DNA from 2 places in the Kitasatospora sp. HPM-01-4 genome. Region 1 is predicted to be linked to the other one. Evidence: predicted binding sites of a transcription regulator. Region 1 holds the regulator's gene; the other holds the start of a gene.
What was found. Region 1 encodes HspR, which represses chaperone genes until heat shock. Its sites were predicted from a motif close to TTGAGNNNNNNNNNCTCAA; they were not measured.

Region 1 (11,205 bases):
TGGCGGCGCCTTCGTTCTTCTTGCCGTTGACCGAGTCGGAGAGCATCACCAGGCAGAACGGGCAGGCGGTGGAGACGATGTCCGGGTTGAGCGACAGCGCCTCGTCCACGCGCTCGGTGTTGATCCGCTTGCCGATCCGCTCCTCCATCCACATCCGGGCACCACCGGCGCCGCAGCAGAAGCCGCGCTCCTTGTGGCGGTGCATCTCCTGCTGGCGCAGACCGGGGACCTTGTCCATGATCTCGCGCGGCGGGCTGTAGACCTTGTTGTGGCGGCCCAGGTAGCAGGGGTCGTGGTAGGTGATCAGACCCTCGACCGGGTTGACCGGGACCAGCTTGCCCTCGTCGATCAGGTGCTGCAGCAGCTGGGTGTGGTGGATCACCTCGAAGTGGCCGCCCAGCTGCGGGTACTCGTTGGCGATGGTGTTGAAGCAGTGCGGGCAGGTGGCGACGATCCGCTTGACCGGGGCGTCCTCCAGGGCCGCGTTCAGCGTCTCGACGTTCTGCGCGCCGAGCATCTGGAACAGGAACTCGTTGCCCAGGCGGCGGGCGGAGTCACCGGTGCACGACTCCTCCTTGCCGAGGATCGCGAACTTGACGCCCGCGGTGTGCAGCAGCTCCGCGAAGGCCTTGGTGGTCTTCTTGGCCCGGTCCTCCAGGGCGCCGGCGCAGCCGACCCAGTACAGGTACTCGACCTCGGCGGGCTCGATGTCCTGGCCGATGACCGGCACCTCGATGCCGGTGTCCTTCTTGAGCTCCTTGACCCAGTCCAGGCGCGCCTTGGTGGCCATGCCCCACGGGTTGCCCTTGTTCTCCAGGTTCTTGAGCATCGTCCCGGCCTCGGTCGGGAACGAGGACTCGATCATCACCTGGTAGCGGCGCATGTCGACGATGTGGTCGATGTGCTCGATGTCCACCGGGCACTGCTCGACGCAGGCGCCGCAGGTGGTGCAGGACCAGAGCACGTCCGGGTCGATGACGCCGTTCTCCTCGGCGGTGCCGACCAGCGGGCGCTCGGCCTCGGCGAGAGCCGCCGCCGGGACGCCGGCCAGCTGCTCGGCGGTGCCCTTCTCCTCGCCCTCCATGCTCTTGCCGCCGCCGGCCAGCAGGTAGGGCGCCTTGGCGAAGGCGTGGTCGCGCAGCGACATGATCAGCAGCTTGGGCGAGAGCGGCTTGCCGGTGTTCCAGGCCGGGCACTGCGACTGGCAGCGGCCGCACTCGGTGCAGGTGGAGAAGTCGAGGATGCCCTTCCAGGAGAAGTGCTCGACCTGGGAGACGCCGAAGACCGCGTCCTCGGCCGGGTCCTCGAAGTCGATCGGCTGGCCGCCGCTGGTCATCGGCTGCAGCGCGCCGAGCGCCACGGCGCCGTCGGCGTTCCGCTTGAACCAGATGTTGGGGAAGCCCAGGAAGCGGTGCCAGGCGACACCCATGTCGGTGTTGAGCGAGACCGTGATCATCCAGATGAAGGAGACCGAGATCTTGATCATCGCGGTCAGCCAGAGCAGGTTGTGCAGGGTGCCGACACTCAGCCCGGAGAACGCCTTCACCAGCGGGTACGAGACCACGTACGCGGGCGAGTAGTGGTCGACCCCGAGCTGCGCGCCCTCCAGGCCGCGCAGGGTCAGGATCGCCGCACCGATGATCAGGATGACCGCCTCGATGAAGTACGCGAAGCCCATGTTCGAGCCGGCGAAGCGGGACTTGCGGCCCGGCTTGTTCGGCAGGCTCAGCTGGCGGATCACGGTCAGCACCGCGATGCCGAGGAAGGTCACCAGGCCGAGCAGCTCCTGGAACACCAGGTACGGCGTCCAGTCACCGACGATCGGGACCTCGAAGTCCGGGTCGAAGAGCTGGCCGAACGCGCCGACCAGGGTGAGGATCAGCGCGTAGAAGCCGACGGCGACGCACCAGTGGGCGATACCGACGATGCCCCACTTGTTCATCCGGCTGTGCCCGAGGAACTCCCGGATCAGGGTCACCGTGCGGGCCACCGGGTCGTTGATCCGCGACCCGGCCGGTACGGGCTGGCCGAGCCGGACGAACCGGTAGATCTGCGCGATGGCACGAGCGAACAGCGCCACGCCAACCACGGTCGTGCCCAGTGAGATGAGGATCGCTGCTAGCTGCATCCGGCTTCTCCGTACTCCAGCGGCGGTGAGGGTATAGGTCCGTCAAGTGTACTCGTGGGTAACTTAACCACCCACCGGGCGGACCTTATCGCCCATTAGCACCGATCCAGAAGGTGCTCAAGGTATGGCGGCAGTCACGTAAGGCCATACTCACCCATTCGAGCGAAAAAGGGACGGGGTGGATCGCCCGCGCAGCAAACTTGAGCCGCCACGACTCAGGGCTGTTGACTCGCTCGCGCCCCTCGTGCATGCTTGAGCCCGTAAAGCTCAACTTCTCGTCGGAGGTATCCACGATGGCACGTGCGGTCGGCATCGACCTCGGTACGACTAACTCGGTCGTCAGCGTCCTGGAGGGCGGTGAGCCCACCGTCATCACCAACGCCGAGGGTGCCCGGACCACGCCGTCCGTCGTCGCCTTCGCAAAGAACGGCGAGGTTCTGGTCGGCGAGGTCGCCAAGCGTCAGGCGGTCACCAACGTCGACCGCACCATCCGGTCGGTCAAGCGCCACATGGGCACCGACTGGAAGATCAACCTGGACGGCAAGGACTTCAACCCCCAGCAGATCTCCGCCTTCATCCTGCAGAAGCTGAAGCGCGACGCCGAGGCCTACCTGGGCGAGACCGTCACCGACGCCGTCATCACCGTCCCGGCGTACTTCAACGACTCCGAGCGCCAGGCCACCAAGGAGGCCGGCGAGATCGCGGGCCTGAACGTCCTGCGCATCGTCAACGAGCCGACCGCCGCCGCCCTGGCCTACGGCCTGGACAAGGACGACCAGACCATCCTGGTCTTCGACCTCGGTGGTGGCACCTTCGACGTCTCCCTGCTGGAGATCGGCGACGGCGTCGTCGAGGTGAAGGCCACCAACGGTGACAACCACCTCGGTGGTGACGACTGGGACCAGCGGGTCGTCGACCACCTGGTGAAGACCTTCCAGGCCGGCCACGGTGTCGACCTGTCCAAGGACAAGATGGCCCTGCAGCGTCTGCGCGAGGCTGCCGAGAAGGCCAAGATCGAGCTGTCCTCGTCCTCCGAGACCTCGATCAACCTGCCCTACATCACGGCCTCCGCCGAGGGCCCGCTGCACCTGGACGAGAAGCTCACCCGGGCCCAGTTCCAGCAGCTGACCGCGGACCTGCTGGAGCGCTGCAAGGTTCCGTTCCACAACGTCATCAAGGACGCCGGCATCCAGCTGTCCGAGATCGACCACGTGGTCCTGGTCGGTGGCTCCACCCGTATGCCGGCCGTCTCCGAGCTGGTCAAGGAGCTGACCGGCGGCAAGGAGGCCAACAAGGGCGTCAACCCGGACGAGGTCGTCGCCATCGGCGCCTCGCTGCAGGCCGGTGTCCTCAAGGGTGAGGTCAAGGACGTCCTGCTGCTGGACGTCACCCCGCTGTCCCTCGGTATCGAGACCAAGGGCGGCATCATGACCAAGCTGATCGAGCGCAACACCACCATCCCGACCAAGCGGTCGGAGATCTTCACCACGGCCGAGGACAACCAGCCGTCCGTGCAGATCCAGGTCTACCAGGGTGAGCGCGAGATCGCGGCCTACAACAAGAAGCTCGGCATGTTCGAGCTGACCGGCCTGCCGCCGGCCCCGCGCGGCCTGCCGCAGATCGAGGTCACCTTCGACATCGACGCCAACGGCATCATGCACGTGGCCGCGAAGGACCTCGGCACCGGCAAGGAGCAGAAGATGACCGTCACCGGCGGCTCCTCGCTGCCGAAGGACGAGGTCGACCGGATGCGCCGCGAGGCCGAGCAGTACGCGGAGGAGGACACCAAGCGCCGCGAGGCCGTCGAGACCCGCAACCAGGGCGAGCAGCTCGTCTACTCGACCGAGAAGTTCATCGCCGACAACGCCGAGAAGCTCCCGGCCGAGGTCAAGACCGAGGTCGAGACCGCGATCGCCGAGCTGAAGGAGAAGCTCAAGGGCGAGGACATCGCGGCGATCCGCGAGGCCACCGAGAAGGTCTCCACCACCGCGCAGAAGCTGGGCCAGGCCCTCTACGCGCAGAACGAGGCCGCCGGTGCCGCGGCCGGCGGTGCCACCGCCGGCGCCCACAAGGACGACGACGTCGTCGACGCCGAGATCGTCGACGAGGACAAGCCCAAGGGCGGTGCGGCATGACGGAGAAGCCGCAGGGCGGCAAGCCCGGCGACGACTCCGCCGCCGAGGAGGCCGTTCTCAAGGCCGCCGAGGAGGCCGTCGCGGACGCCTCCGCCGACGAGCTCACCACTGCCAAGCGCGAGGCCTCCGAGCGGACGGCCGACCTGCAGCGCCTCCAGGCCGAGTACCAGAACTACCGCAAGCGGGTCGAGCGCGACCGGCTGACGGTCCGCGAGATCGCGGTCTCCAACATCCTGGAGACCCTGATCCCGGTACTGGACGACATCGGCCGGGCCCGTGAGCACGGCGAGGTGACGGGCGGTTTCAAGTCGGTCGCCGACTCGCTGGAGACCGTCGTCGCCAAGCTGGGCCTGCAGCAGTTCGGCAAGGAGGGCGAGCCCTTCGACCCGACCATGCACGAGGCGCTGATGCACAGCTACTCCTCGGACGTCACCGAGGACACCTGCGTGCAGATCCTGCAGCCCGGCTACCGCATCGGCGAGCGGATCATCCGCCCGGCCATGGTCGCGGTGGCCGAGCCCCAGCCGGGCAGCCAGAGCACCTCCGCCCCGGAGGCCTCCGAGAAGTCGGAGTCCGACAAGGGTGACGGTGCGGCCGAAAGCTGACACCCTGTGCGCTGCGGAGTCGTACGTCGTCCATCGTTGCGACGGACGGCTCCGCAGCGCCGTATCCGCGAGCACTGACCGTTTTATGTTCCGGCCTGGGAGGTGGCGGCAGCCATGAGCACCAAGGACTACGTGGAGAAGGACTACTACAAGGTCCTCGGCGTGCCCAAGGACGCCACCGCCGCCGAAATCAAGAAGACCTACCGCAAGCTGGCCCGGGAGTTCCACCCCGACGCCAACAAGGGTGACGCCAAGGCCGAGGAGCGCTTCAAGGACATCTCCGAGGCGTACGACGTCCTCTCGGACGAGAAGCGCCGCAAGGAGTACGACGAGGCCAGGTCGCTGTTCGGCGCGGGCGGCTTCCGCGGCGGCGGGGCCGGCGGCGGCAGCTACAACTTCGACTTCGGCGACCTGTTCAGCGGCTCGCAGGGCGGCGGCGGCATCGGCGACGTCTTCGGCGGACTGTTCAACCGCACCGGCGGCCGGCAGGCCCAGCCGCGCCGGGGCGCCGACGTCGAGACCGAGGTGACGCTCAGCTTCGAGGAGGCCGTGGACGGCGCCACCGTCCCGCTCCGGATGACCAGCCAGGCCGCGTGCCGCTCCTGTTCCGGCACCGGTGCCAAGACCGGCACCACGCCCAGGGTCTGCCCGACCTGCGTCGGCGCGGGCACCGTCAGCCGGGGCCAGGGCGCCTTCGCGCTCTCCGAGCCCTGCCGGGACTGCAAGGGCCGCGGCATGCTGGTCGACGACCCGTGCACCGTCTGCCACGGCAGCGGCCGCGCCAGCTCGGCCCGCACCATGCAGGTCCGGATCCCCGCCGGGGTGCAGGACGCCCAGCGCATCCGGCTCAAGGGCAAGGGCGCCCAGGGCGAGCGCGGCGGCCAGCCCGGCGACCTCTACGTCACGGTCCACGTGGACTCGCACCCGGTCTTCGGCCGCAAGGGCGACAACCTCACCGTGACGGTCCCGGTCAGCTTCCCCGAGGCCGCGCTCGGCGGCACCATCGAGGTGCCGACGCTGAACGGTCCCTCGGTGAAGCTCAAGCTGCCCCCGGGCAGCTCGAACGGCCTCACCATGCGGGCCCGCGGCAAGGGCGCCACCCGCAAGGACGGCACCCGCGGCGACCTGCTGGTCACCGTGGAGGTCGTGGTCCCCAAGAACATCACCGGCGACGCACTGAGCGCACTGGAGCACTATCGCGAGGCCACCGCCTCGGACGACCCGCGTGCCGCCCTCTTCAAGGCGGCGGAGGGAGCGTGACCAGATGAACCAGGACCAGACCGGCACCGGCAACGCGATCGGCCCGGGTCTCGGGGAGGGGCTCCCCGGCGGTCCCCGCCCGGGCCGGACCTCCTCGGCCCGCGCCAATCCGTACCAGCTGACCGAGGACACCCCGGTCTACGTGATCTCGGTGGCCGCCGAGCTCTCCGGCCTGCACCCGCAGACCCTGCGCCAGTACGACCGCCTCGGCCTGGTCTGCCCCGACCGGACCGCGGGCCGCGGCCGGCGCTACTCCGCCCGCGACATCCAGCAGCTGCGCGACGTCCAGCGCCTCTCCCAGGACGAGGGCATCAACCTGGCCGGCATCAAGCGCATCATCGAGCTGGAGAACCAGGTCAGCGCCCTGCAGTCCCGCATCGCCGAGCTGGTCGGCTCCCTGGAGGACGCCGCCACCACCCTCCAGCAGCGCGAGGCCGCCGTCCACGCCTCCTACCGCCGCGACCTCGTCCCGTACCAGCAGGTCCAGCAGTCCAGCGCCCTGGTGGTGTGGCGGCCGAAGCGGTAGAACAGCCCGCAGAGCCTGCAGTCGTCGGCACCCCTTCCTCTTGGGGGGTGCCGACGAACTCGTTGTGGTGAGAGAGTGCGATCCCAGGCGGCCGCGCTCGCGCGTCGAGTCCGGCGGCTGCCAGGTGAAGCCAGTGCCTAGGATCTGCGGAGACAGCTCACTGGGCATACCAGTTCGGCCGACAGCGAGGAGCGACGGATGGGTGGGGCTGAGGATCCCGGTCTCACATCGACCGGGCTTGGTGCGCTGTCCGCCGAAGCACGGGCCCTGTACAAGTCGGCCGTCCGCTCCAACGGGAGGCTCGTCCCGGCCACCCTGGGGGACGGTGACGACGGGCACCTGCGCGAACTGGTCGAAGTCGGGCTCCTCGTACCGGACATGGACGACCCCGGGGTGCTCGTCGCCGTCGACCCGAAGCAGATCACGGCCGGGCTGACCGCGACCCTGCAGCGCCGCGCCCTCGAACTGCTCACCCGCGCCTCGGCACTGCCGACCGAACTGCACGAGCTGAGCCAGGCGTACGGCCACCTGGGAACGGTCTCCCAGGCCGGCGGCCCCGTCGAGCACATCCAGGGCAAGACCGAGATCAACCGGCGGCTCGCCGAGCTGATGGAGGGCAGCTGCAAGGAGGTTCTCAGCGCGCAGCCCGGCGGAGGCGCGCGGTCCTTCCCGGCGGCGGCCGCGATCGAACTGGACGTCAACATGCTCCGCCGCGGCGTCTCACGCCGGACGATCTACCAGCCCAGCACCCGCTACTCGGCCCCGACGAGGGAGTACGTCGCGGCGATGACCAGCGTGGGCGGCCAGGTACGCACTCTGGGCGAGCCTTTTACCCGCCTGATAGTCGTGGACCGACTGATCGCTGTCATTCCCTTCGACGGCGACACCGAACGGGCCGCGGTGGTTCAGGACGAGGCTGTTGTGGCGTACCTGGTCAACCAATTCGATGGCTTCTGGGAACGGGCGATACCGTTTCTGGGCGGAAACGACGTACCCCCTGAAGTGGTCTCCCGTCTCCGGGCGAACATCATCCGCATGATGCTTCAGGGGGTGGGCCATCGCGTCATTGCCCGCAGCCTGGGACTCAGCGAGCGGACCCTGGCACGCCACATCGCCGAACTACGCGAGGAACACGACGCCGAGACTCTGTTTCAGCTCGGCTGGAAGATGGCGGAGAGCCATCGCAGCCTTCCGCATTTCGAAGACGACGTCGTGGAGTGACCAGAATCCGTCAGGTCCAGATCACATCGGCAGCCGGGGACGCCTGAAGAGCAGCCAGGCTCGGAGCAGCAGCAGCCGGTGGCGTCTGATGCGTGCTGACCACGGATCGGGTCCAGATGACGTCAGTGGCGTGCGCCGGTGCAACGCCGAGCAGAACGGTCACCCCGGCGAGTATGACTGAGGTCGCGAGACGGCGCGCCTTGAGCACGGGGACCACTTCCCTTCAAATGTAATTGCCGACTTCACCATATTGGTTCCGCCAAGTCGGCCGACACTCGCGGTTACCCACGAACCGTCAGCTGACAGCGGCGGTCCATACCTTATGCATCGGATGTAACTTTTGCAGCCCCAACGGCTGGCCAGCAGTACACGGGATGTGTCATCTCGCTGCCTGGCAGGGAGATGACACCGGGTGCCAGTGGACGCGAGACCGCCCTCACCGAGACGATCAGTGCACCGTCCAATCGGTCGGAATCGCCACTGTACGGGGGCGAGAGCCAGTGGCGTGGACATGCCGAAATAGTTCTGACCTCAGCGAATGTACAGCAGCATTCTCAATAACCACACCGCCCATCAGGACTTGGCACCCTCGGGCACTTCCTCCCCGGAGTCGACATGAGTGAGCCCTACCTGCGCCAGCGCGCCGTCCAGACCCCCGAGGGCCGGCGCGCACGGGTGTTCCTGGCCGCGCCGCTGATGCGGTTGACCGGTCCGGCCGACAGCGTGGTGACCCTGGCCAGCCGGACCAGGCTGACCACCCTCCGCTCGACACTCCTGAACAGCGGCGCGGCCGTGTACAGCGCTCACCACAGCGACGCCTGGACCGTGCAGGGCCGGGCCCCCGAGTCCCGGGTGCCGTCCGACTTCCGCGCGCTGCAGACCGCCGACCTGGTCTTCGCCTACGTCGGCGCTCCGCTCTCGGCCGGCGTGAGCCTGGAGCTGGGCTGGGCCTCCGCGCTGCGCAAGCCGGTGGTGCTGCTGGTGGACGAGGCGATCACGCACAACCCGCTGATCGCCACCATCGAGCAGGTCGCGCCGGTACTGCCGCTGGTCTTCGACGACACCTGGTCCCAGGAGGCGCTGCGCCACACCGTGGAGACCGCGCTCGACTGGGCGGGCATGGCCCTCTCGCTCCGCGAGGGCTTCTGGACCTCCCCCGGCGACGCCTTCCCGGCGCCGCGCCAGGAGCCCTTCGGCTACTGGTCGTCCGAGGCCGCCACCGGCTGACCGCCACGCGTCACCCACCCGACGGCACCTCGCCTCCCCGCATCTGCCAGCCGAGCTGGAACAGCGTCTGAGCGTCGTACAGTTCGCGCAGCCGCGAGATGTGGCCGGCCACCGTGCGCTCGCTCAGCCCCAGCCGGCTGGCGATCGCCCGCTGGGTCAGCCCCTGTGCCAGGAGCCGGCCCACCTGCTCATGGGCCGGGACCGCGCCGCCGTCCGGCTTGGCGCTGCGCCACTGGACCCGCTCGGCCCGCTCCCAGTCCCGCTCGAACACGGCCACCAGGAAAGCCACCACCGCGGGATCCTCGATGAACGCCGCACTGCTGTTGTCCGCGGCGGCCGGGATCACCGCGACCCGGCGGTCGAAGACGAGCATCCGGGTGAACGGCTCGGCCAGGATCCTGATCTGCCCGCCCCACTCGCTGACGGCCGCCGCGTACCGGACCGTCGACGGATCGTCCCTGACCTCGGGCTGGTAGATCGTCCGGCAGCTGCCGCCCCTGCCGAGGAACAGGCGCAGACGCTCCATCGACTGGGCCAGATGACCCGCCGGCCGTGCGCCGGGCTGCGCCGCCAGCGCCTCCTTGCTGCTGTCGGCCTCGATCTGCAGGATCCGGTGCCGGATCTCCTCCATGTTGTCGACGTGCTGCACCTCGCTGAAGCGGGCCACCTTGCGCGGGGCACAGTCGTAGGCCTCGGTCAGTTCCCCGAGGAGCGCGGGCATCTCCTCCGCCTGCACCAGCATCCGGGTGCCCGCCGCCCGCAGCTCGGCACTGATCCGCTCCCCCACCGCGCGCGGGTTCACCGCCGTCAGCGAGGCGTCCTCGGTGTGGTGCACCAGCAGCCCGAGTTCGAGCAGCCGCAGCACCGTCGGGGCCTCCGCCTCCGCGATGCCGCGGAACGGCACCCGCCCGCCCTGCTCCAGCACCGCGAAGTACAGCGCCCGCTCGGCCTCGGTCGGCAGCGCGACGACACCGCTCTCACTCACCGCCACGGCCCTCACCCCGCATCAGCCACCCCAGCTGGAAGAGGGTCTGGGCACCGTGGCGGGCCCGCAGCCGGGCGATGTGCCCGGCGACCGTGCGCTCGCTGAGCCCCAGCCGGGTGGCGACGGCCCGCTGGGTGAGGCCGGTGGCGAGGAGCCGGCCGACCCCGTCGAGGGTGGGGTCGGCGGCGGGCCGTGTCCTTTGGGCGGACCAGTGGACCGTGCCGGCCCGGGCCCAGTCCCGCTCGTAGCCGGAGAGCAGGAAGGACAGGGTGGCCGGGTCGGTGAGGAAGGCGGCCCGGCTGTGGTCGTCGGCCGCCGGTACGACGGCCACGCTCCGGTCGACGACGATCATCCGCTGGAACGGCTCGTCCAGCACCCGGATCTCGCCGCCGTGCTCGCTGATCGCGACCGCGTAGTCCACGGTGGCCGGTTCGGCCAGCACCACCGGCTGGTAGAGCACCCGCAGCGAAGCACCGCGTCTCGCCAGGTCCAGATCCTGCCGCAGGGCCAGGGCCATGATCTCGGGCGACCGCGGCCCCGGCTGTGCGGTGAGCAGCTCGTGCTTGCAGTCCGAGACCAGTTCGGCGATCCGGTGGCGGATCCGTTCACCGCCCTCGATGACCATCGGTGCCGGGGGGCCCACGGGGGTCCTCGGGAGGGAGTCGTACGCGCGGGCCAGCCCCTCCAGGGCGGTGGGGAGCTCCTCCGCCTCCCGCAGCAGCCGGGTGGCCGACGAGCGCAGCCGGGCACCGATCCGGTCGGCGACCGCGCGCGGGCTGACCGCGAAGTACGCGTCGTCCACCGGGTTCTCGATCAGCAGGCCGAGCCGGACCAGTTCGTCCCTGGCCGCCGAGTCGTCCGCACGGATGCCCTTCGCCGGTATCCGGCCGCCTTCGCCGAGCACCGCCAGATAGAACCGGCGAGCAGTCTCCCCCGGCACCCCGGAGGCCTGGTCGGCCTTCGGATCCGCTACCACTTCAGCACCCCTGCCGACTTCCCTCTGACCGTCCTCCGCCGTCTCGATCATGCTCTCAGCAGGATCGGGGGCGGAATCCGGAGCCCTTGCAGCGGCGGACTTCCCGGGGCCAGGCGCGGTCGCGCTCTGAAACCCACGGGAG
Region 2 (11,205 bases), 1.1 Mb from region 1:
TGCCCAAGCCGGTGGTGCCGCTGGTCACCGACGCCTTCGGGCACGGGGTGGCGGAGGTCTTCCTGGTGGCGGCGCCGTTCGCGCTGGTGGCCTTCCTGGTGGTGCTGCTGATCCGCGAGGTGCCGCTGCGGACCCGCCAGGAGGAGGCGCCGGCGCAGCAGGCGGAGCCGCAGCTGGTCAAGGACTGAGCACCGAAGGCACCTGTACGGACGGAGGGGCCCGGGTCGCCGTGACGGCGGCCCGGGCCCCTCTTCGCCGCTCGAACGGGGCGGCCGGCGGGACGCGCGGAACCCCGTGAGAGGACGGGCCCCTGGAGGCTCAGGCGTCGAGCGCGGCGGTCAGGGCGTTGAAGCGCTCCAGCAGCTCGCCGAACTGCTGCACATCGGCGGTCTCCCAGGTCCCCAGCAGCGCCCGGAACTGGGCCATCCGCTGGCCCTTGGCCCGCAGGAAGCGCGCCGCGCCGTCCTCGGTGAGCGAGACCAGCGAGGAGCGCCGGTCCAGCGGGTCCACCTCGCGCGCCACCAGGCCGAGCGTCTCAAGCACCTTGATCTGACGGCTGATCGTGGCCTTCCCCACACCGAAGTGCAGACCGATGTCGGTCATCCGCACCCGCCCGGCGGCCTCGATGAAGGCCATCATGCTGTAGGCGACGCCCTCCAGCTGCGGATGTACCAGGCGGGACATGTCCGCCGCGCGAGCCCGGCCGCGCCGGAACAGCAGCGCGACCTCGCGCTCGACCGCCAGGAACGCCTCTTCGGCAGCCGCGTCGTCACTCATGGCGACCAGTATCCCGCAGGGCGGACTTTCTCCGACCAGGCCAACTGCTTCACCTCGTGAAGTATCATCCTCATGAAGTATTCGCTTTGACCGTGTTCTCGATAATCAAGGGGGAGAGAGTCGATGGCCGGCTCGGACCAAGGGTTCCTCGCAGAGTTGAAGGACGCGGTGAAACCGCGCGCAGCGTTCATGGTGGTCGCCGTACTGCTGCTCCAGCTCGGCTTCATCACCTCGTACCTCGGCGCCCTGCACCACCCCACGCCGCACCAGCTGTCGATCGCCGTCGTCGCCCCGCCTCAGATCAGCCCGAAGCTGGTGGCCGGCCTCGAATCCGTACCGAACGACGCGGTGAAGGCAGGCACGGCGGAGAGCGCCGACGCGGCGACCGACCTGCTCAAGGACCAGAAGATCTACGCGGCCCTGGTCTTCGACCCGAAGGGCACCGAGGACACCCTGCTGGTCGCCGGGGCCCGCAGCGCGGCCGCCGCCACCGCCGCCGAGCAGATCGTCACCGGCCTGGAGAAGACCCAGCACCGCACCGTGAAGGTCGAGGACGTGGTTCCGCTGACGGCGGGCGACGGCAGGGGCCTCTCCTCCTTCTACCTGGTCGTCGGCTGGTGCGTCGGCGGCTACCTGGTCGCCTCGATCCTCGGCATCAGCGCGGGTGCCCGGCCCGCCAACCGCCACCGGGCGCTGATCCGCCTCGGTGTCCTCGCGCTCTACTCGGTCGCGGCCGGGATCGGCGGCACGGTCATCGTCGGTTCGGCCCTGAACGCCCTGCCGGGCTCCAGCGCGCAGCTGATCGGTCTCGGCAGCCTGATCGTCTTCTCGGTCGGCGCGATCACCATGGCCCTGCAGTCGCTGTTCGACGTCATCGGCATCGGACTGGCGGTCCTGATCTTCGTGGTGCTCGGCAACCCGAGTGCGGGCGGGGTCTACGCACCGCCGCTGCTGCCCCCGTTCTGGCGGGCCATCGGCGCCTGGATCCCCAACGGCGCGGGTACGGACGCGGCGCGCTCGATCGCCTACTTCGACAGCACCAACATCGGCACCCCGCTGCTGGTCCTCACCGTCTGGGCCGTGCTCGGCATCGCCGTCACCTTCCTCGCGGTGATGCGCGGGCCGCGCGGCGGCCGCGAACCGGCCAGCTGACAGACCGTCGTCGAACGGGTCTGAGACCCCCGGGCCGAAGTGCCGGCCGGGGGTCTCAGACCCGTTCGCGTTGTGGCCTGGGCCGCGCCCCGGCGGCCGGGGCCGGCTCGGTCCGGAACACCCAGCGCTTCATCGCCCAGTAGCGGAAGACCATGGCGAGCAGGGTGCCGACGATCATCCCGCTGAGGAAGTCGGCCACCTCCTGGGTGAAGGCGCTGACGTCCGGCTCGCGCAGGTCCAGCACATAGCGGGAGAAGGCCAGCGGGGCGTCGTTCACCAGGATCGCCACCCCGCTGACCACGAAGAAGAGCACGGCCTCGCGGTGCCTCCCGTTGGTACGGAAGGACCACTGCCGGTTGAGGACGTACGAGACGACGGTCGCGATCACGGTCGCGACGGTGAGCGCGGCCACCGGTTTGGCGTGCAGCACCGTGAGTTTCAGCCCGAAGTTGACGGCTGTGGTGAGCAGGAAGCAGGTGCCGCCCACCAGCAGGAACTTCACCAGCCTGCGGTGCCGCAGCAGGAGCGGGCGCAGTCGGGCCGGAACCAGGGCCAGGGCCCGTTGAGTAGGTGACGGCATTTCGGCAGTGTCGCACGCCGGGGATCGCCCCCGGTACCCGAAAGACCCGCCCGGGGCATTACCGCCCGGTTGCCCTTGCGCGCGGCGGGCGGGCCCGCTATCCGGCGGCCGGCCGGCCATGGTCCGCAGGGCCCCGGCAGCCGCCCCGCCGGCTGGCTCCCCGGCCGGCTCCCCGGCAAGGGACGGCCCCGGCGACCGGGCGAACTTCCCGGGTACGGCTGCCGGTTGCCGGACCCGGAGGTGAACTGTCCGACTACGGCTGACGGTTGCCGGGTCCCCTGCGGGCACACCGTCGGCGCCGCCGCCGAGGGTGCGGGGAACCGAGCACCAACCGCCGCTTGCCGCAGCCGACTTCCACGGCCCCGGACCGGCACTGCGCGGAGGCGCGGGGTGGTGTCGGCACCACCCCGCACCCTGGGCCCGCGCCCTGGGCCCGCGCCCCGTACGCCCCGCGGCCCTGGGCGCCTACGCGGCCGCCATCAGGAGCTCGGCGGGCTCCAGGGCCAGCTTGAGCACCTCGCGGACGTCACCCACCGGGTGGACGGTGAGCCGGTCCAGCACCTCGGCCGGGACGTCGTCCAGGTCGGCTTCGTTGCGCCTGGGGATGATCACGGTGGTGATCCCGGCCCGGTCTGCGGCGAGGAGCTTCTGCTTGACCCCGCCGATCGGCAGCACCCGGCCGGTCAGCGAGACCTCGCCCGTCATCGCCACGTCCGTCCGGACCTTGCGGCCGGACAGCAGCGAGGCCAGCGCGGTGGTCATGGTGATCCCGGCGCTCGGCCCGTCCTTGGGGACGGCCCCGGCAGGGATGTGCAGGTGGACGCCCCGGTCCCGCAGGCCGACGACCGGCAGCTCCAGCTCGGCTCCGCGCGAGCGCAGGTAGGAGAGTGCGATGTGCGCGGACTCCTTCATCACGTCGCCCAGCTGACCGGTCAGGGTGAGACCGGTGCCGCCCGTCTCGGCGTCGGCCAGCGAGGCCTCGATGTAGAGGACCTCGCCGCCGGCGCCCGTCACCGCGAGACCGGTGGCCACGCCGGGGACGGCGGTGCGCCGCTCGGCGGGCTCCTGGGCGGACTCGGGGACGTGGTGCGGCCGCCCGATCAGCGCCCGCAGGTCGTCCGCGCCGATCACGGCGGGCAGCTCGCGCTCGCCCAGCTCGCTCTGTGCGGCGACCTTCCGCAGGATGCGGGCGATCGAACGCTCCAGGTTCCGCACGCCGGCCTCGCGGGTGTACTCGCCCGCCAGCCGACGCAGGGCGGCCTCGCCCACCGAGACCTCCTCGGCGGTCAGCCCGGCCCGCTCCAGCTGCCGGGGCAGCAGGTGGTCGCGGGCGATGACGACCTTCTCGTCCTCGGTGTAGCCGTCCAGGCGGACCAGCTCCATCCGGTCGAGCAGCGGCCCGGGGATGGCCTCCAGCACGTTGGCGGTGGCCAGGAAGACCACGTCCGAGAGGTCCAGCTCGACCTCCAGGTAGTGGTCGCGGAAGGTGTGGTTCTGCGCGGGGTCGAGGACTTCGAGCAGTGCGGCCGCCGGGTCGCCCCGGTAGTCGGAGCCGACCTTGTCGATCTCGTCCAGCAGGACCACCGGGTTCATCGACCCGGCCTCCTTGATGGCGCGCACGATCCGGCCGGGGAGCGCGCCGACGTACGTGCGCCGGTGGCCGCGGATCTCCGCCTCGTCCCGGACGCCGCCGAGCGCCACCCGGACGAACTTCCGTCCCATCGCGTGGGCGACCGATTCGCCGAGCGAGGTCTTGCCCACCCCGGGCGGCCCGACCAGCGCCAGCACCGCTCCCCCGCGGCGGCCGCCGACCGCCCCGAGCCCCTGACCCGCCCGGCGCTTGCGCACGGCCAGGTACTCGACGATCCGGTCCTTCACATCGGCCAGGCCCGCGTGGTCGGCGTCCAGCACGGCGCGGGCGGCGGTGATGTCGTAGACGTCCTCGCTGCGCTCGTTCCACGGCAGGTCGAGGACGGTGTCCAGCCAGGTGCGGATCCAGGAGCCCTCCGGCGACTGGTCGCTCGCCCGCTCCAGCTTGTCGACCTCCTTGAGGGCGGCCTCGCGGACCTTCTCGGGCAGGTTGGCGGCCTCGACCCGGGAGCGGTAGTCGCCCTCCTCGCCGTCCGCCCCGCCGTTCAGCTCGGCCAGCTCCTTGCGGACCGCCTCCAGCTGGCGGCGGAGCAGGAACTCCTTCTGCTGCTTGGCCACGCCCTCCTCGACGTCCTTGCGGATGGTGTCGTTGACCTCCTCCTCGGCGAGGTGGTCGCGCAGCAGCGTCAGCGCGTACTCCAGCCGGGCCAGCTGATCCGGCTCCAGCAGCACCTTGAGCTTCTGCTCGGCGGTGGCGAAGGGCGCGTACCCGATGTTGTCGGCGAGCTCGCCGACGCCCTCCATCTGCGTCACCCGGTCGACGATCTGCCAGGCGCCGCGCTTGCGCAGCCACGTCGTGGAGAGCGACTTGTACTCCTTGACCAGCTCGGCGGCCCGCCCGGCCACCGGCAGGCCCGGGTCCGACTCGCGGAACGGGCTGGTCTCCACCCAGAGTGCGGCGCCGGGACCGGTCGTACCGGCACCGATCCTGACCCGGCGGACGGCGCGGACCAGGGCCGCGGGGTCTCCGTCGGCCAGCCGGCCGACCTGCTCGACGGTGGCCAGGGTGCCGACCGCCGCGTACGACCCGTCCAGCCGGGGCACCAGCAGGACCTGCGGCTTCGCCCCTGCACCGGCCCCGGCCCTGGCCGCCTCGATCGCGGCGCGCACCTCGGCGCCGGACAGGTCCAGCGGGACCACCATGCCCGGCAGCACCACTTCGTCGTCGAGCGGGAGCACGGGCAGAGTGAGCGAAGCGGACGTCGATGCCATGATCTCTCCCCAGTCAGCGAACTTGAGCTGACCTGACTAAGGATCGGCGGCGCCGGGTTGTTCCCGGCTCCGTGTTCGCCCTCAGCGATCAGCCCGGGGAAGGAAGACGGCCTTGAACCGGAAGGTGTGAGTCCATACCGGACCCGGCAGTGGGAGTCACCCCGCCAAGGCGCGGAAACCGCCCGCCCCCGCAGGGTCCTCCTCCTCACACGGCAGCCCGCGTCCGCGCGCACGCGACGGCCCGCCGAGGCTCCGCCCGGCCGGCCGAGGGCTCAGAGCCCTGCCGTCGCAGGTTGCTCGCGCTGCTCCTCGCGCCCCCGGAACGCCTCCCTGCGCGGTCGGCCGCGCCGCAGCCAGCCCCAGAGCGCGACGCCGATGAGCAGGGACGCCGGGTGCCCGACACCGGTGACCAGGTCGCGGTCGGCGAGGATGCCGTGTCCGATCACCGCGGCCGCCGTAGCCAGCGCCAGGAGTCGCCCGGGCATCCGGAGCAGCCCGGCGAGCGCGCCGAGGCTGGCCAGCACGCCGTAGCTGACCCCGATGTCCAGGCTGTCCAGGGCGTCCGGACCGAGCCTCCCGGCGGCGACGGCGAGCGCGACGACCGACTGCGACAGCAGGGTGGCCAGGACGTGCCCGGCGGCGAAGACGGCCGCCGCCCGCAGCGCGCCGACCCGGCGCTCCAGCGGCGCCACGGTGAGGACGAAGGCCCAGAGATAGGGCGCCCAGACCGGCCCGGCCACCCACAGGCCGCTGAGCAGCAGGGGCAGGACCGTACGGTGCAGCAGGTTGTGCCCGTCGGTGCTGGAGATCTCCAGGAGCCGCTCGACCAGGGCGGGATCGCCGAACTGGGAGAACAGGGTGGTGCCCAGCAGCACGAGCATGTAGCCGAAGGCGAAGGGGTTGCGCCGCGGGGTGGGCACCAGCCGCCACGCCAGGCCCGGCAGCCCGGTCCACGCCGGCCGTCCGGCCGTCCGTTCACCCCGCACGCCGGCCCCCCGTCCATGCCCCGCGCCGAGACCGCGCCCCCGCCCGGCACCGCGCCGCAGCTCCGGCATCCCGCCTCCGCTCCAGGTGTGTGGGCCGGGTGGCGTTTGTCGTGCCCACGTTACGTCGAGCTCATGAGAGCCTGCTGAGAGGGACCTGTGAAGATCGCTCCCGGACCGGGCCCGCGAACCGCCCCCACCTTGGTCCGTACCAGCCCTTTGTTTACGGACAAGTAGTCACTTCGCGATGAAGTCTGCCATTCGTTCGAGGGCATACGCACCGTTACGGGCGATATTTTTGCCGGGTAAGGTATCGCCCCGTACCCCGTCCCGGGCAGGTCTCCGGCCCCGGCCAACAGGCCGGTTGTATCCGGTTCACCTGCCGGGATGCTCGCAGTGTCCGTACGCTGCGATGAGAGCGGAGGGCACGCAGACCCACACCTGCGGGCCTTGCCTTCAGATGCCGACGGCGGACGGCATTTCGGGTGGACCGCGGGCCGGAACACGGCCCATGACGGAACAAGACGACTACGAGCGGAGCCCGCTGTCCCCACAGGCAGCCGGCCCGCAGCCCTGGGGGCGGTGGCGTGACCGTGACAGAAATTCAGCAGGAGAGCACCGGCACTGGCAGTCCGGTGACCACACAGCGGCGGGTGCTCGTCGTGGAGGACGAGCCGACGATCGCCGAGTCGATCGCAGCCAGGCTCGGCGCCGAGGGCTTCAAGGTCGCCGTGGCCCACGACGGCCCCGGCGCGGTGGACGGATTCCACACCTGGCAGCCGGACCTGGTGGTCCTCGACGTGATGCTGCCCGGCTTCGACGGCCTTGAGGTGTGCCGCCGGATCCAGGCGCAGCGCCCGGTGCCGGTCCTGATGCTGACCGCGCGCGACGACGAGACGGACCTGCTGGTCGGCCTCGGGGTCGGCGCGGACGACTACATGACGAAGCCGTTCTCGATGCGTGAACTGGCGGCCCGGGTCAATGTGCTGCTGCGCCGCGTGGAGCGGGCCCAGCAGGCGGCCAGGACACCCGCACTCGGCTCCCTGCGCTTCGGCGATCTGGAGATCGACCACGTCCAGCGCCGGGTGCGCCTGGGCAGCGGCGACGTCCACCTGACGCCGACCGAGTTCGACCTGCTGGCCTGCCTGGCCGCCCAGCCGCGCGCCGTGCTCACCCGCGAGCAGCTGCTGGCCGAGGTCTGGGACTGGACCGACGCGTCCGGCACCCGCACCGTCGACAGCCATGTGAAGGCGCTGCGCCGGAAGATCGGTGCCAGCTGGATCCGTACGGTGCACGGGGTCGGGTACGCCCTGGAGGCCCCCCTCTCCTAGCCGTACCGGCGCTTGGGCCACCGGGGGGCCCAGGTCCGGCAGGTCGGGGGACGACGCAGGGACGACATGACCTTTCCACAGCAACGCAACGGGGTGACCCAGGCGCGGCACAGCGAGGCGGCCACCGCCGCACAACCGCGCCGTGGTCTGGCGGCGCGCGCCGCCAGCCGCATCTGGGCGGACATCCGCCCGCTCGACCCGGTCCGCTCCATCAAGGGCAAGCTGGCCCTGCTGGTGAGCGTGTCGGTCTTCCTGGCCACCGGCATGGCGGTGGTCGCGATCCGGTCCGAGACCCAGATCCGGATCATCATGATCTTCTCGATGATCGCCTCACTGCTCTTCATGCAGTTCCTGGCGCACGGGCTGACCGCGCCGCTGCGCGCCATGACCGCCGCCGCCCGGGCCATGGCGAGCGGCGACTACAGCGCCCGGGTGGAGGTCTCCTCCCGGGACGAGGTCGGTGAGCTGGCCGCCACCTTCAACCGGATGGCCGCCGACCTGGAGGCCGCCGACCGGCACCGCCGCGAGCTGATCGCCAATGTCTCGCACGAGCTGCGCACACCGATCGCCGCGCTGCGCGCCGTCCTGGAGAACGTGGTGGACGGGGTCGTCCAGCCCAATCCGAAGACGCTGGGCGCCGCGCTGGAGCAGACCGAGCGGCTCGGCCGGCTGGTCACCCACCTGCTGGACCTCTCCAAGCTGGACGACGGTGTGGTGCCGCTGGACGCCCGCCCCTTCGAGGTGCGGCCCTTCCTGGACGGCGTGCTGCGCGGCGTCACGGTGGACGGGGCCACGGCCGGCGGCGCGTACGCCAGACGGGACGACGTGACCCTGCGCCTGGACGTCAGCCCGGCCGAGCTGACCGGCGTCGCCGACACCGAGCGGCTGCACCAGGTGGTGGCCAACCTGGTGGACAACGCCTGCAAGCACTCCCCCAGCGGGGGCACCGTGACGGTCCGGGCCAGAGCCGGGGAACATCCGGGCGCGCTGCTGCTGGAGGTCGAGGACCAGGGTCCGGGCATCCCGGTGCAGGACCGCAGCCATGTCTTCGAGCGCTTCGGCCGCAGCGGTACGGCGACGGCCCAGGGACCCGGCAGCGACGGCGGGACCGGCCTGGGGCTGGCTATCGCCCGCTGGGCGGTGGATCTGCACGGTGGCCGGATCCGGGTGGCCGAGACGGCCGAAGGCTGCCGGATCGAGGTCACCCTGCCGGGCACGGGAACGGCCGAAGAACCGGATCCGCCCGCTATGAGCCGGTCGCCCCGATCTGTCACAGAACTGGAACACTAGGCGTCCGGCCATGTGTGAGACCCGCTGTCCCGGGGCAGCGAGCTGCAGTATTGTCCGGTTCTGTAGGGGTTTCGACCTGACGAGTAGGTATGCGCCTACCCGTTGATCGAGAGTTCTAACGCAGATTTTCGGCCAAAATGCCGGTCGACACTGTGATCTGGACGACGCCTACCGGCTGGGGACTGCGCGATCACTGTTCGGAGGCGTAGCCTTAATCACCGCTGTCCACCATCCCAAAAGGAAGCGGAAGAGGGCGGTTGCCCCGTGTCGCCACACCCTGAAACCCCCAGCTCGGCAAGCTCCACCACTGGCTTCGGCCCCAATGAGTGGCTCGTCGACGAGATCTACCAGCAGTACCTCCAGGACCCGAACTCGGTCGACCGAGCCTGGTGGGACTTTTTCGCCGACTACAAGCCCGGTACCGAGGTGACTCCAGTGACCCAGGCCGCAACCCCGGCCGGCCCCGCGCCGACCACCGTTGCTGCTCCCGCCCCCGCTGCCGCCGTTACGGCGCCCGCCCCCGCTGCACCGGCCGCGCCGGTCCAGCCGGCGCCCGCGCCGCTCGCCGCAGCCCCCGCCGCGCCGCCCGCGCCCAAGGCCGCCGCTCCGGCAGCGCCCGCGCCGGCCGCGGAGGGCCCTGAGCTGGTCCAGCTGCGCGGCCCGGCCAAGGCCGTCGCCAGCAACATGGACGCCTCGCTGGAGGTGCCGACCGCGACCTCGGTGCGCGCGGTCCCGGCCAAGCTGTTGATCGACAACCGCATCGTCATCAACAACCACCTGCAGCGCGCCCGTGGCGGCAAGGTCTCCTTCACCCACCTGATCGGCTACGCCCTGGTCCAGGCCGTCAAGGCCAACCCGGGCATGAACTACAGCTACCAGGTGAAGGACGGCAAGGCCTACCTGGTCAAGCCCGAGCACGTGAACCTGGGCCTGGCCATCGACCTGGTCAAGCCCAACGGTGACCGCCAGCTGGTCGTCGCGGCCATCAAGAAGGCCGAGACCCTCGACTTCTTCGGCTTCTGGCAGGCCTACGAGGACATCGTCCGCCGGGCCCGCGCCAACAAGCTGACCATGGACGACTTCACCGGCGTCACGGTCTCGCTGACCAACCCCGGTGGCATCGGCACCGTGCACTCGGTCCCGCGCCTGATGCAGAACCAGGGCACCATCGTCGGTGTCGGCGCCATGGAGTACCCGGCCGAGTTCCAGGGCTCCTCCCCGGAGACGCTGGCCCGCCTGGGTGTCTCCAAGATCATGACGCTCACCTCGACCTACGACCACCGGGTCATCCAGGGTGCGGCCTCCGGCGAGTTCCTGCGCTCGATCCACCAGCTGCTGCTGGGCGAGCACAACTTCTACGACGAGGTCTTCGAGTCCCTGCGGATCCCGTACGAGCCGGTCCGCTGGGCGACCGACGTCGCCGCCACCCACGAGGACGAGGTCAACAAGACCGCCCGCGTGATGGAGCTGATCCACGCCTACCGCGTGCGCGGCCACCTGATGGCGGACACCGACCCGCTGGAGTACAAGCAGCGCCGGCACCCGGACCTGGACGTGGTCTCCCACGGCCTGACCCTGTGGGACCTGGAGCGCGAGTTCGCGGTCGGCGGCTTCGGCGGCCAGCGGATGATGAAGCTCCGCGACATCCTCGGCCTGCTGCGCAACACCTACTGCCGCACCGTCGGCATCGAGTACATGCACATCCAGGACCCGAAGCAGCGCAAGTGGCTGCAGGAGCGCCTGGAGAAGCCGTACACCAAGCCCGAGCGCGAGGAGCAGCTGCGCATCCTGCGCCGGCTGAACTCCGCCGAGGCCTTCGAGACCTTCCTGCAGACCAAGTACGTCGGGCAGAAGCGCTTCTCGCTGGAGGGCGGCGAGTCCCTCATCCCGCTGCTGGACGCGGTCATCGACACCGCCGCCGAGCACCGCCTGGACGAGGCCGTCATCGGCATGGCCCACCGCGGCCGCCTGAACGTGCTGGCCAACATCGTCGGCAAGCCGTACGGCAAGATCTTCGGCGAGTTCGAGGGCAACCTCGACCCGAAGTCGATGCACGGCTCCGGCGACGTCAAGTACCACCTGGGCTCCGAGGGCACCTTCACCGGCCTGGACGGGGAGACCATCAAGGTCTCGCTGGCCGCCAACCCCTCCCACCTGGAGGCCGTCGACCCGGTCGTCGAGGGCATCGCCCGCGCCAAGCAGGACATCCTGGACCAGGGCGGCACCACCT

Region 2: lon (endopeptidase La) is a predicted target of HspR. The motif match lies at 5,394-5,412, and genes of this name have one in related genera.

What each region holds. Positions count from the first base shown of each region.
Region 1 covers NZ_JBPQGP010000005.1:4,288,953-4,300,157, forward strand. Annotated here, with positions in the region: gene ACSMTC_RS18670 (heterodisulfide reductase-related iron-sulfur binding cluster) at 1-2,128, opposite strand, end outside; gene dnaK (molecular chaperone DnaK) at 2,422-4,263, shown strand; gene grpE (nucleotide exchange factor GrpE) at 4,260-4,868, shown strand; gene dnaJ (molecular chaperone DnaJ) at 4,983-6,128, shown strand; gene ACSMTC_RS18690 (heat shock protein transcriptional repressor HspR) at 6,133-6,654, shown strand; gene ACSMTC_RS18695 (hypothetical protein) at 6,853-7,875, shown strand; gene ACSMTC_RS18700 (hypothetical protein) at 8,491-9,102, shown strand; gene ACSMTC_RS18705 (LuxR C-terminal-related transcriptional regulator) at 9,113-10,087, opposite strand; gene ACSMTC_RS18710 (LuxR C-terminal-related transcriptional regulator) at 10,080-11,063, opposite strand.
Region 2 covers NZ_JBPQGP010000005.1:5,408,143-5,419,347, reverse strand. Annotated here, with positions in the region: gene ACSMTC_RS23620 (MDR family MFS transporter) at 1-188, shown strand, start outside; gene ACSMTC_RS23615 (MarR family winged helix-turn-helix transcriptional regulator) at 319-777, opposite strand; gene ACSMTC_RS23610 (DUF3533 domain-containing protein) at 901-1,929, shown strand; gene ACSMTC_RS23605 (GtrA family protein) at 1,985-2,509, opposite strand; gene lon (endopeptidase La) at 2,975-5,371, opposite strand; gene ACSMTC_RS23595 (rhomboid-like protein) at 5,644-6,357, opposite strand; gene ACSMTC_RS23590 (response regulator transcription factor) at 6,948-7,685, shown strand; gene ACSMTC_RS23585 (sensor histidine kinase) at 7,752-8,975, shown strand; gene ACSMTC_RS23580 (multifunctional oxoglutarate decarboxylase/oxoglutarate dehydrogenase thiamine pyrophosphate-binding subunit/dihydrolipoyllysine-residue succinyltransferase subunit) at 9,240-11,205, shown strand, end outside.